Regions from separate parts of the Ligilactobacillus equi DSM 15833 genome, predicted to be linked through region 1. Evidence: riboswitches for the same ligand, from Rfam matches in the RefSeq annotation. Region 1 holds a riboswitch; the other holds the start of a gene.
The links. Region 1 has a riboswitch for thiamine pyrophosphate ahead of thiM (hydroxyethylthiazole kinase). Riboswitches for the same ligand answer to the same signal wherever they lie in the genome.
Positions count from the first base shown of each region.

Region 1 (7,276 bases):
ATCCTTTACGCGCTAAAAGTTAGCTAATTTAACTAACTTTTATAATTTTGCATTTATTCAGCATCAAATGTACAAGAGGTCGTTTAACTAACGAACCTGGCCTTAGAATTCGCCTCTCAGCATCGGGATTTTAACAATATTTCTATATAAATAATAGACTTTTTGTACATTATTAGCTTTAAAGTCGTAATTTAAGCTAAAGAAAAACTACATATAAAAATTTGTGCATGCAATGTTTCTTAACTATCCATACTTTCGAGTTCCGTTTCTAAATTAGCAATCCTTTAAATCTGTTAACGGCTCCTCCTCAGGTAAGCTTGGACTCAACGAGTTTTTGTCATTCTCGATAATCTCATTTGTAATTGTTGTAATCTAGTTTTTCCAAAATTGGATTGCATAGATAAATTTCGAATTTCATTCTCTTTAATTTAAACAATCATACTTTTCTTAATTATCATCTTCGTTATAATTTGAAAGCTATTTTACCAACTACCCTCTAAAACTCCAAAAAGACAATTAATATACTATTGGTACATTAATTGTCTGAAAGTATATAAAAGAACTTAAAGTTAAATAATAGATGATGGATGGCCTATATTTTCTTATATTGTTACTCAGAAGGTTACTACGGGTCTTGGTCGGATTTTCTTAAATGTTGCATAAGCCATTAAATATAAACATCAGTAGTAAAAATTGGAAATTATTTTTTGTCAAGTGTGCTAAAATTCAGGGTGCATTCCTTTGGAGTAAATAGTAATAAAGCAGATATTTATTCCGATTATTTTAAAAGGTAACCATGATTCATTGGTCCGCTACCAAGTCCAAGATCTAATTGACTAGCTAAAATTCCCGAGAGATATTTCTTGGCTTTTTGAATAGCGGGAATTAAGTCCTCGCCATGTGCAAGGTTAGCTGCAATGGCACTTGATAAAGTACAACCGGTTCCATGTGTATTGGAATTATTAATTTTTTGACCATTAAGCCAAAGTACCTGATTACCTTGAGCAAAGACATCATTGGCATCGTTAACTAGGTGACCGCCTTTAACTAGTACGGCACAACCTAATTCTTGCGTTAATTTTTGAGCCGCTACTTCCATATCGGTGGCATTCCTAATTTCCATTTCCGCTAAAATTTGGGCTTCATCAATGTTAGGAGTAATAAGAGTTGCTTGACGAGCTAAGGCTTTTAAGGCATCAAGCGTTTCAGACTTCATCAGTTGGGCCCCAGAAGTAGCAACCATGACCGGATCTAAGACAACATTGTTTGCCTGATACAAACTTAATTCCTGTGCAATTACTTGCATTAACTCTGGACTTGGTACCATCCCAACCTTAATAGCCAGAGGATAAATGTCTGTAAAGACCGTTGCTATTTGTGCTTGTAAAAATTCGGGACTGGATTCTATAATCGCCGTAACCCCTTGAGTGTTTTGTGCGGTCATAGCAGTAATCGCGGTCATGGCAAACCCACCATTGGCCATAATTGCCTTGATATCAGCTTGAATTCCGGCCCCACCACTGGAATCACTACCCGCAATTGATAAAACGGGCGGTAGGTTCGCACTCCGCGAGGTGAAGACAGTTTTAACTGCTAAAGCTTTGAGTTTGTGACTTTGCTTTTCAATTTCTGGTGCCCCCAAAATAGCATTCACTATAGCTAACCCTGCAATTCCAGTTCCAGCTAAACTTTCCATATTATCCTCATCAATCCCCCCAATCGCTACAACGGGAATGTTAACAGCTTGACAAATTTCTGCTAAGGTTTGACGGCTAACCCTAACAGCATCGGTCTTGGTTTGGGTGGGAAATATGGTACCCACGCCCAGGTAATTTGCCCCTTTGGCCTGGGCTTCTTTGGCTTGAGCCACGTTTTGCACTGAGACACCTAGGATCATATCGCTAGGTATTTGCTGGTAAAAATCGGATTTTTGTAAGTCTTCTTGACCAACATGTAAACCATCGGCTTGACAATCCAGGGCAACTTCCAAACTATCATTAATAATGAATGGCACTTGTGCTTCTTGGCAAAGCTGTTTAACGGCGTAAGCTTCTGCACTAAAAGCTTCCCTGGACAGATTTTTTTCGCGTAGTTGCAAGCACGTTACACCGCCGGCCAAAGCTTGCTTAATGCTTGTTAAAAATTCAGTCTGACCTAAATTTTTTCGGTCAGTGACGGCGTATAACAATAAATCTTTATCTAAGTTTGACATAGTTTGCACCTTCTTTTACTTCTTTATCTGTCATTTGATAAACCGCATCAATTAAATAATTGCGGTAACTAGCATTGCCATCGCCAACTGTTATTTTCTTCGCGGCCTTTTCTCCAGCTAGCCCCCACATGCAGGTGGCTGTTAGACAAGTTTTAGTCCAATCTTGTCCGGCGCCTAATAAAGCTCCAATTAAAGCGCTTAATTGGCAACCAGTCCCAGTGACGTCTTTCATTAAGGCATGCCCATTTTGTACCAGGTAAGCTTGCTGAGAATTAACAATTAAATCTTCCGGTCCGCTAGCTATCAAGACGCAATCAGATTGTTGACAAAAATCCTGCATCTGCGCTATTAGGCTGTCTTGAGTAGCCTGGGTCATTTGATCTGTTTGAGCCATATCTACCCCGGAACCATGTTGTTGACCACTGATTAAAGTGAGGATTTCCGAAAAATTACCACGAATTACCTGTGGCTTCACGGTGGTTAAAATTTCTTGCACCGCTTTTTGTCTAAAAGTAGATACACCAATACCTACGGGATCCAATAACACCATTTTTCCGTATTGACGCATAGCCTTACCAGCGGCTAAGCTAGCAGTAAAAGTCCTTTGGTTTAAGGTGCCAATATTAATCACCAAAACTTCAGCTTTTTGCGCAATTTCAGTCATTTCTGTGATTTCGTCAGCCATTAAAGGGCGACCCCCACTAGCAATAATCACATTAGCACAATCATTGACGGTTACATAATTCGTAATGCAATGGACTAGGGGTGCGTATTTTCGACATGCTTGTAATAAATCCATCTCAATTCCTCCATACAAAAACAGGCCCTTCCTATGAAAAGAGCCTGTCTTAAATGGAGAATATCTTTAAATATCACACAAAATGTCTACAAACTCCCTCCGCCGGCATTATCCGGATCAGGTTAAGGGTCGAAGTTGATGACTTCCTCTCAGCTCGCTTACGAGCTCCCCTGCTTCAATTTTACCTTCTAACTATAACATGTTTTGAAATCGCATTCAATAATAGAATTTCATTCTTCGCTCTATATTTTGAGTATCACAAAACATAGAATGATTTACTTACTTTCTATAACATTCAAATTTCTGTATAAAATACACAAGATTATTACTGTTAGTGAATTAAATTAGCCAACATTATCATCAACGGCAGACTAATCATAGAACAAACTGTTGATAGGCACAAAACCTTGGAAGCAAAATCTACCGGTTGATTATTGATTAGGCTTAACATCACAATTAAGCCGGCGACCGGAGCCGAAATCATGACCGTGATAGCGGTAAAAGCTGTGGAAGATAATGGTAAAAAGGCTAAAGTTGCCACCAAAATCAAAGGAAAAATGAGGTTGCGCAAGAAGACCAAGCTCCAAACTTCTAAATCATCATAAAACTTGCCTTTAATCGTAGCCAGGTTAGCGCCAATTACAATCATACTTAATGGTGTATTGAGCGTTGCTACATACTCAATCGGCTTCATCACCATAACTGGTAGTGCTTGGTTCAAACCACTTATAAAAAATAACAAACCGATAATCGTAGCGATAATATTAGGATTGAGTAAAATGGTGCGTAAGGTTTCCCCTAACATGAAACGCTTTCGCTTCTGAAAAAGGCTTACGCCGTGGGTCCACAAAAAAATATTATTAACCACTAAAAACGGTACCGAAAAAAAGGTACCTTGCTTACCAATTAAAGCTTGAATTAAGGGGATGCCCATAAAACCACTGTTGGTGTAAGTGACAGCAAATTTATAAATTCCTTGCTGGTCATTTTCTTTGAAAGTCGGTAAAGAAAATAAGAGCTTACCTAAAAAGACAGATACGGAAAAAGAAATTACCGTCGCTAATATGGTCCACCAAAAAGTTTGCAAAAGATTAGTGGTCATCTTTTGGTGAAAGGAATTAAAAATTAAACATGGTGAAACCACATTAATTAAAATAGTTGTTAATTCCTTAATTGTCTGTTCATGCAGCACTTTGAGCCTTTGACAGGTAAAACCAATCCCCATCAGGATGAACATGATGCAGATTTGCTGAAAAGAAATTAGAAAATACATATCCGCTACTAATTTCCTCCTTAAATTTTTGATATATTCTTATTTTATGTCGCAAACCCTATGATAACAAGTGGAAAAATCGCTATAATTAAAGAAAAAGGAGGTATAAATTTATGTACTATCAAAGTTTCCCTCTCCGACCTGGCAATGCGGCGGTAAAGCTAACTGCTTATGTATTGGATGAGGAAATTACCCACAAAAAGCACCGTAAGCGTCCCGGCATCATTGTTTGTCCCGGCGGTGGCTATCTAAATCTTGCCCATAAGGAAAGTGAACCAGTAGTAGCACGCTTCTTGGGGATGGGATTTAATGTTTTTTTACTTGATTATTCCGTTTACTTCCTGCAACGGCCAGATGCCCAACAAGCAGCTGTAATCAATGAGGATTTTGAGATTTTTCAGACCTATCGAGATTTAGAATGTGCCCTGCAGGTCATCGCTGACCATGCTAAGGAATGGTATTTAGATTCTGAACGACTTTACCTTTTAGGTTTCTCAGCTGGCGCTCATCTCATTGCGTATTTTATGGAACATCAAGCCGATTATACTATCCCTGCTCCTTTGAAAATTCAAGGCTTAATCCTAGCTTATCCGATGTTGACGGTTCCGAGTGTGCATTTGCACAGAGATGCCGCTTACCTTGCACAAGCAATCCCACCAGAATTTCACCAACAATTAGATTTAATTCAAGGCGTGGATGCTAATTTTCCGAAAACTTTCCTTTGGCAGGGAGGACAAGATACGACCGTTTCCCCAAAAGAAACCACACAATTTGTCCTCAAACTTCAGGAATTGGGCGTACCTTGTGAATACCATCTCTTCCAAAGTGGAATTCATGGTTTAGCCTTAGCTGATGAGACAAGTGCTGTTTATCCGCGGGATGTTGACCCTACCTTAGCACAATGGATCAATGCTGCCAAGCTTTGGTTGGCTCAGGACCAAGGTCCAGTAACCCTCTACCAAGATGAACGGCAATAAGAAGATGAATTTACTGAAAGAAGCCCAGGAATTTTTTCCAGAAGCTCAACTCAAGCGCCATGGTTCCCAGTTAAAAATTCAGCAACCCTTAGATCTCGTGGAAAGAATCACTTTCACCAAAGACCAACAGGATCTAGCCAGTTTTTACCGAGTGATGGCTACGCTCATTGAACAAGTCCCGTTACCTAAGATCGATTATCAAACTGACTTTTGGCAATTGATATTGGCTAATTTACCCCGGTATTACCCGGATTTTACGCATGTAAAAATTCCTGATTTACCATTTACTCCTATCGAAAAACAAGACTTTCGATATTTTCAAGCCCAACTTGTTCACGATATACTAGCGCTAGGTCAAATGGCCCTTCAGGACAAAAGTTTCTCGGAAATTACACTCCAACATGGACCGCAAGCTTTTACCGCAACTGTTGACTTAGAAAACGGTCAGGTTCAGCACAACTTGGATACCGTGCGTTTTAGCTTCAATAATTTGCCGGATTTGGCATCCTCTCGTTCCCCAAGCCCTACTACTGCTCGTCAAAGTTATAAGCAATTTGCCTTGGCTGCCTTAATTAGTCAGCAAAATTATCGGGATATTCATACTTATTTTCAAGCCACACATTCCGAAATTTACCGTCCGGAACAGCTAGATGACTATTTGTATGCAGCTTGTCATAACCAAATTTACGAGGGCTATCGTTATTTAGCCGGTCAAGGTCAGGAACCTCAAACTTTAACTATCAGCCAATTAGCTAAGTTCTATGTGCAAATGCGACTATATCTTTCGTTGCCATTTTTGGAAATTAAGTCATCATTGGTGGATCTCACGCTCACGCAAGCTTTCAAGTTATCACAATCTTTTGAACAATTCATCAGCTGGCAAACTAATTGTCAAGTTAAGCTTACGACAACTTCTGGACAAGTATTTCTTTCCCGTCCAGACCAACCCGTCGCACTTTTTTTAGAGCGTAATTTTTGGTATTATGCTAAGCATTTACCTCAACAGTTATTACGATTCCAAAAAATCATCAACAACAAATAGCCCTCCACTTCAGGAAGGCTTTTTTGGCTTATTGGTGTAATTGATTATAACCAACTTGAACAAATTTTTGTAACATTTCGGTATCGGCTTGCCATTGTGCATCTTTTTGAAAGTTATGGCGCCGGTTAACGGCAAAAGAACCATGTAAAATGTAGATAAACAATGTTTCGGCTTGACGGGTATCCAGACCTGTTTTCATCATAATTTCAGGTACCATGCGCCCCTTTTCTTGATGGATGATACGACCAATAATGTATTCGCTGTGTAAGATGGATAGATTTGCTTAATTAGTTTCGTATCTTCATGGGGGGTACCCTTAACTTCTTGTGGCGGGATAATTTTAGCACCTAAATCATTACCGGTTAACAATTCTTCTAAAGCCAAACTTAAATCAGCGTCAAAGCCAATCGCCCGAGCCGCTAAATTAGCAGGAATATTCAGTTCACCCTTATTAATCGTAATATAACGGCTATTATGATTACCGGCAACTAATTGCATACTAGGTGCTTTAATTAGCTGATTGTGGGCACCAATCCCCAGTTCTAAAACTAATAATTTCCGGTTTTGATTTCGCGTAATGAAGTTTTGAAAAGCATCTACTTGGGTTTGATTAATTTGAAAATCAGGCCCAGCTAAATTAAGTTTCACAGTTCCCCCACAAATATCACATAGAGGTACGTCAGCTACTGTCAAGGTTCCGGCTTGGTCTTTTTGATAAATTTCATGTAAAATATTCTTTAAATCTACATGATCTCCGTTTTGACAAATTCCTTCCAACCAAGACCCTTCTACTTCTAAAACCGGTAAACCGGCTTGCTTAAAATGGCCTTCGGTGTTGGAAGTCCACACCAAGTAGTCCTTACCAGCAAGTAAACCTTGGAGTTTTTGCATCACAGGACTAGCATGATAACTATAGTTATAAAATTCTGCTACTCGACCATACATCCGAAAACGTTCCACGTCGTGCGGATAA
Region 1 is NZ_AZFH01000007.1:8,646-15,921, reverse strand. Features, by position in the region: gene thiD (bifunctional hydroxymethylpyrimidine kinase/phosphomethylpyrimidine kinase) at 779-2,212, opposite strand; gene thiM (hydroxyethylthiazole kinase) at 2,196-3,011, opposite strand; TPP riboswitch at 3,089-3,193, opposite strand; gene FC36_RS01320 (AEC family transporter) at 3,343-4,284, opposite strand; gene FC36_RS01315 (alpha/beta hydrolase) at 4,398-5,261, shown strand; gene FC36_RS01310 (hypothetical protein) at 5,266-6,303, shown strand; gene FC36_RS01305 (hypothetical protein) at 6,332-6,520, opposite strand; gene FC36_RS12305 (SIR2 family NAD-dependent protein deacylase) at 6,502-7,276, opposite strand, start outside.

Region 2 (7,276 bases), on a different contig from region 1:
TAGTTCTAACCTAAAAGATTTACAAAGGTTTTGATAAATTAAATGACTGTATTGTTCATCCCCGTTATTGATATAGGTAATTGCCCTTTGTGCTTCATCACGATATAACTTAGCTCGACTGACATAATATTCTTTTTCCATGGAACAACCCCCTCACACGGTTTTTGTTTGCGCTTTCATAGATATTTTAGTATGCATTTCTGAAACTTTCAAGCATTCTTTTCAAAAAAAGAAGCCTACCGTTTACGATAAGCCTCTACCTTTATTTCAAAATTTTTTGTGCCACTAAGTTAGTAAATTTGTCTGTCCCAACCTTATTGGGGTGGACATCATCATTATAGAACCAACTTTCATGCCCATTACTATAATCATACCAGTCGATTACATGAATGTTTGGATATTTGCGACCTGCTTCTTTAATTCCTTTATTAACGGAGTTTTGCCAACTCTTTGTCGGAACATGAACATTTACCCAGTAAACCTGTCGTTTACCCAAAACCTCCATAATTTGAGCTAATTGTTCCTCATTAAAAGCGCCATTCGTCCCCTCTACCAATAAGACCGTATCCGCTAAGTGCCCTTGAGCCTGTAAGTTTTTCAACACATCAGGTACCATATAAACTTGGCGCCCGACTTGGGCATCGACATACATCTGCGGAAAAATATCTTGTAAACTAGGACTCGTAGCCGCTAAAACGGAATCTCCAACTGCTGTTAAAGACATATTTTGTGCCTGATTAATTTGTTTTTGAGTCAGTTGCTTTTCTAAATTAGCTTGAACCTTCTTAGAAGGCTTCGCCTTCGTTTGATTATTCTTCTTAGTTTGCGCTTGGTTCTTAGCAATCGTCGCTTGCACAGGATTAGCTTGCATTTGATTGGACTTAGGTTGCATCAAAGCACCAATGAGTGCCACCATAACTACTAAACCAGCAATACTCAAAGCATATCTACGAGGCATGTGCACCGTATCCTTGCGGAATGCTTCCCGGATTACCGATAATGTTTGACGGTAATCAAAGAATTGCAACGGCCGTTCTAAGTAGCGGTAAGAAAGCTCTGAAATCACCAAAATTAAAGCAATTTCGATAACCGCATTTAAAATAGGATGATTACCAACCTTGACTTTACTTTCATAAAAAATCATCACCGGAAATTGGTAAAGATAAATGCCGTAACTTCTTTTTCCAATCCAAGTAAAAAGCGGATTGGTGAAGAGACGGTTAAAGTCACCTCCAGGATGTGCCACAATTGCCACCAACAAGGCAGAAAGAATGGAGAAGAAAAACATCCCCATGTGATAAATCCCCGAAGCTTGAGCGGAGGCAAAAATAAAGCTTAAAATAATCCCCGCCAAAGCAAAGGCACCAATTCCATCTAAAAAGCGCCGGTGTCCTGTATTAACTTGCGGCCGTAATTTAGTACTTGGCCAAACAAAAGCTAAGGCGGCTCCAATGAGGATTGCAAACATACGCGTATCAGTACCATAATACAAGCGCGAGGGGTCGCCACCATGATACAGCAGAGCCATCTCGAGTGCAGAAATGAAGGCTCCTAAAAAGATTATTAGGGCAATCATGCTCTTCTTTTTAATAAAAGCTAACAATAAGATCACTAATAGCGGCCATAACAAGTAAAACTGTCCTTCGATTGATAAGGACCACAGGTGCGTAAAGGGAGATTCACCACCAAAGTGCGCAAAATAGGACTCATGGTGCTTAATTTGAAACCAGTTGTAAACATAAAAAACGTTACTTAAAATTATCCCTCGAATATTTACCAACAGGTTGCGTTGGAAAAGTGTTATGTAAGCACTCGATACCAAAACCATGGTTAATAAAGCCGGGTATAAACGCCGAAAACGACGTAGATAAAAATCTTTAATAGAGATAAAGCCTCGTTCTTCTTTTTCCTGAATTAGCAAATCAGTGATTAGGTAACCCGAAACAACGAAGAAAATCGGCACTCCCAAAAAGCCCCCCGGCAAACTTTGTGGCAGAATATGATATAAAATCACGCCAATCACCGCTAAAGTCCGTAACCCATCAAAGCCCGTGATGTAGCGACTGCTTTTCAATCTCTTTCCCATAATTACTTATTCCTTTCTCGAATAACTCCATTAACTTATTATACGCGTTAAAATTTCGAAGTTCAATTGCGGCCAAGATAAGATTTTAATATTTTTACACACCAAAAAGTCAGGAAGCTAAACCTCCTGACACTAAACTTTACAACCAGTGAAATATAACCACGACAAGCGGTAAAAGGGACGTCCCGCCTAAAAAAGCCCATTGCCATTTAGGCAAAACATCTGCTTTTTCTTGCGTACGGGGGCCTTTTTCAACAAAACCTAAGGCTCGCATGGCTTGGGCACTATCACGGGACCAGGTTAAAGCTGTAATGATAACCCTCAAGTACAAACCTGGTTGATAATAATGATAACTTTTTCCCCTAATTTGGGCTGAATATTTAATCACACCTAATTGCTTTTTGATACGACTCAACATATTCATAGCAGCTAAACCACCATAAACAAAAGCTTGAGGTAAATGCAAGTGTTGTTCCAAGCTTATTAGTAATACATCAATTTTAGTAGTCAACGTCAACAGCATTCCCAAACTCAAGTAAGCATAAATCCGACTAGCATAAATCCAGGCTAAGTACACACGCGCTCCTTGACCAAAATAGTAAAAAGAAAGAAAGGAACCTAAACTTAAGGGAAAGGTTATTAAAAAGACTAACCCTATCGTTTTAAAGTTGGCTTTATGATAGGCTAAGTAGCCTAAACTTAACAACAGTACCAAAAGGTTATAACTAATGCTCTTAATAAAAGCTAGACAAAGACCTTGACTTAAGAGTAGAAGTAACATGATAGTGGGATTCAATTTAAATTTCATCGTTTCACCATCCTAACTTTTGATGCTCCAAACGAAGCTGATAGTCTAAATAAGGGGTAATTCCCATTAATTGGTGTGAAATCACTAAAGTCGCGATTTGCAAATCAACAGTCACAGTCTGTAACTCCTCCAAGACCGGCTTTAGACTTACCTGATCCAAACCGCTAAAGGGCTCGTCAAGTAACAAGACTGGTGGACTCATAATCAGCATCCCTAGAATCTGCAGACGTTTTTGTTGACCACCGGAAAGCTGGTAACAAACTTGGTCATTTAAATCCCACAGACCAAAGGCTTGTGCTACTGCTTGCACGCGCGCGGGCGTCCAGTACTCTGGGTGGTGACTCTTTTTTAGTGAGAGAGCTAATTCCTCAGCTACCGTCAATTTTACAAACTGATCTAAACTATTTTGAAAGACAATTCCGACCAACCTAGCCCACTTTTTTGCTTTTGTCCGCGCTAAGTCCTGCTTATCAAAAATAATTTTACCATGGTAAGAATTTTGCTTGATTAAGGCCTTAAAAAAAGTCGACTTGCCCACTCCATTTTGCCCAGATAAAAGGCCAATTTTCCCACGACCTAAACGATAACTACTGTCAATTACCAACTGTCGTTTTCCCGCCCACAACTCTATGTTGCACCAGGATAAATCACCAGTTAAATCAGGAGCTAGTGGTAAATTCACAGCTGGCTTTTTGACTTCAGCTAATATAGTACGATTAACCTCATGAAGTGTTTGGTCTAATTGAAAAACATGGTCAACATAGGCTTGATAATCAGATAAATCATGATCACAAATCAAAATCGTTTTACCTTGCTTGACTTGTAGATCTCGCAAAAGTTCCAGTAGTCGCCGTCGCTCCTTTAAATCAATGTTGGCGAAAGGTTCATCTAAAATAATAATTTCACTCCCCATAGCTACCACACTGGCAAGCGCCACTCTTTGCAGTTCACCACCGGATAAAGTTAGTAAGTCCCGATCTAAAAAAGCGGTTAAGTTGAATTGCTGACAAACCTGTTTGATCCTATCATTAATCTCAATCAGCGGTAGATTTAAATTAGCTAAAATAAAATACAATTGTTCCCGAAACGTAGTCATAACAATTTGCTGGCGAGGATTTTGAAATAATAAAGCTATTTTAGTAGCCCTTTTAGCAGCACACATAGTTCCAACTTCTTGTCCATCTAACAGTACCTGTCCCTGGCTAATCTGGCCACCAAATTCTGGATAAAGACCAGTTAAAAGTTTTAAAAATGTTGATTTACCAGCTCCCGACTGACCAATCAAAAGGCTAATCTTTTGAGTAGGTAAGGTAAAATTTAAGTCGCGCAACACCGCCTCACCTTCAACTTGATAGGTAAAAGTCAAATTTTTTACTTGCAAACTTGTCATTAGCGTAAAAACCCAGCTTTCTTAACGGCTGCTTGAATCATAGCTACTAACACCCCTGAAAAAAGACCAATGGATAGCAGACGTAAAATAAACAGCTGCACTAGCATGCCGACTTGATAATCTAAATAACCATCTTGGAATAAGGACCAGGCAAACGTCACTACCGTGGTGGTCAACACGGATAAACTAAGTCCAAGTTTACCGAAGTTTTTATATCCCGTTAAAGCAAACCCTAATTCTGAACCTAATCCTTGATAGAGACCAGAAATCAGGTTAGCTGCTCCCCAACTAGAAAATAGAAACATTTCGACTGTTGCGGTTAATAATTCCCCGATAAAAGCTCCTCCAACTTTACGTAGCAAAGTTCCAGCTAGAGGACCGGCCATCGTCCACACACCCAGAGTTAAATCATTGGCATAAGGTTTTAAAGGTGTGGCCGCTAAGGCATAATAGGCATAACTCCAAACCTGATAGATAATTCCTAAAAAGATAGCAATAATTGCTAAAAAAATCACACTTTGAACATCCCACTTTTTCTTTGACATTGTCAAAACCTCGTTTCCTATAATTTTGATCATGGTTGAGCTAAAAAAGTCCAGACTGCTTTGATAGTCTGGACTTCTCATTGTCTTTTTTACACATAGTTCCCTCCGCTGATGTTAATCAGATCAGGTTCAATGGGTATTTCTCAGCCAGAAGGCACCCCAACTATCATCAATTATTTTCTTTATAACACCTGCATTTTATCATAGTACATCTTCTTTAGCAAACGTTTTCTTGATTTTTCAAAAGAAAAACGGCCCTCATTAGGACCGTCAAAATGCCGCTGGCAGGAGTCGAACCTGTACTGGGAAAACCCAACAGCGACCTGAACGCTGCGCGTCTGCCAATTCCGCCACAGCGGCATGAGTATTAAAATACTCAATAATCATACTATATTCCCGCTAAGAGGTCAAGGTCCACCAGTGCTTACTTTGAATTTTTTAGTAAAGCAACGGCCGTCCCATATCCATGCAAAATCATGTACTTAGGACCCACGGCCACTCGGGCAATCTCTGGTACAAAACTGACATCAATGACCCCATCAGCTCCGAGGGCTTCCGCCCGTTTACCTAAGATTTCTTTGACTTTTTCGTAAAGATTGTCGTAATCAGCAACTTGATCAATTTCATCCGGTTGTAAAGTTTTTTTGACGGTGGCATTCACCACACCTTTAATCGCATAACTACTCCGCAAATCACCGGTAATTAAAAACATCTACCTCACCTCTTCGTATAACTTTTAACTTTAATTTTAGAGGATTGAGCGAATTTTGACAAGGTTTACATAAAAAGACGGTAGTTACCCTGACTAATCGTAATTTCTTCACTTTGACTGGCAACCCGATGCTTGGATAAAAGCGTCTTTAACATCTTTTCTAAATGCTGACTTTCCCTAATTTGCTCAATTAAATCTGTCTTGACCCGCAGATACATCTTTTCCCGCTTAGTTGGAACCTTAAAAATTGTAAAATCTGCCTCTTGCTTAACTGCATTGGCGAATAAATCCCGAATAAAACGACTTTCGCGCTCCATACTTGCCATCTTCTTTCTTTTGAATTCACCTCCATTTTAATCCCGTAATAAAAATTTGCAAGCAAAAAGCCGGAACCTAGACTCCGACTTGCGATAATTATTTAACTAATTCTGCGATGGCTTCCGCGTAAATTGCTGTGGCTTTTAATAAGCCATCTACTGGCATAAACTCGTCCGCTTGGTGCATAGTATCAGGTACCCCTGGGAACATAGCCCCAAAGGCCACCCCACGCTTCATTAAACGTCCATATGTTCCTCCACCGACAACCATACCGTGAGCTTCTTGGCCAGTTTGACGACGATAAACCCCTAATAAAGTTTCTACTAATGGGTCAGATGGGTCTACGTAGTGTGGTACTTGAACCCGACCTTGGTCAAGGGTAACCCCCATCGGAGTCACTACTTTTGCTAAACCTGCTTTGATATCTGTTTCATCCATACCTTTAGGGAAACGGAAGTTCAAGGTGATTTGCCCTCCCTTACCAGCTTCAAAAGCAAAGATACCAGCATTCATCGTTAAGTCACCCATCACATCATCCGTAAAGTTAATTCCAAAGTTTTCCATCCGAGAATCTTGGTGTAAGTAGTTGGCTGTAAAGTCTAAGTAATTCTTAGCGTCAGCCCCAAAGGCAAAGTCCTTTAAGAATAAAGCCAAGTAAGTCCCAGCGTTTTCACCATTACGTGGTTCTTGAGCATGGGCAGCTTTTCCGATGAAACTAATTTCCAAATTAGTTCCAACTTCCTTAACTTCAGCTTCCACAGGTTTGTCCGCCACAAAAGCAGCTAGAGCTTCTTTAACTGATGCTAAGTCTAAACCGGCTACTACAGCTTGCGCATCACGTGGTACCATGTTTTCACGTAAACCACCATCAAAGGAAAGCAATTGTACTTGAGCATCGTTTTGACCAGGAAAATTCAACACAAAGCTAACATTTCCCTTTTCACCGTTAATAATTGGGAAGAAAGCATCTGGTGAAAAACCAAAGTCAGGTTGGGGCATCTTTTCAAAGTAGCGCGTCATTCCACGCCATTGACTTTCTTCGTCAGTCCCCAAAATAAAACGAATCTTCTTATTAACAGGTAAGCCTAATTCCTTCACAATTTTCAAACCGTAGTAGGCAGCCATACTTGGACCCTTGTCATCAGAGGCTCCACGAGCATAGAGACGACCATCTTCAATGGTTGGTTCAAAAGGTTTCTTGGTCCAACCCTTACCGGCTGGCATTACATCCACGTGTCCTAAAATTGCCAAGGTTTCATCACCTTCACCATAGGCAATGTGACCTGCTAAGCCATCTACTTCTTGAGTTTCAAAGCCATCACGACGACCAATTTCTAAGAACTTGTCCAAAGCTTCCTTAGGACCAGGACCCAAAGGTGCTTCATCCGTCCCTAAACTTTCGTCACGGACACTTTCG
Region 2 is NZ_AZFH01000027.1:708-7,983, reverse strand. Features, by position in the region: gene FC36_RS03555 (hypothetical protein) at 1-141, opposite strand, end outside; gene FC36_RS03550 (acyltransferase family protein) at 263-2,086, opposite strand; gene FC36_RS03545 (CbiQ family ECF transporter T component) at 2,226-2,894, opposite strand; gene FC36_RS03540 (ABC transporter ATP-binding protein) at 2,899-4,284, opposite strand; gene FC36_RS03535 (ECF transporter S component) at 4,284-4,829, opposite strand; TPP riboswitch at 4,913-5,001, opposite strand; tRNA gene FC36_RS03530 (tRNA-Leu) at 5,106-5,189, opposite strand; gene FC36_RS03525 (hypothetical protein) at 5,254-5,541, opposite strand; gene FC36_RS03520 (hypothetical protein) at 5,607-5,867, opposite strand; gene pepV (dipeptidase PepV) at 5,956-7,276, opposite strand, start outside.
Region 2: linked by a shared signal. The riboswitch ahead of FC36_RS03535 (ECF transporter S component) and the one ahead of thiM (hydroxyethylthiazole kinase) in region 1 are both predicted to bind thiamine pyrophosphate.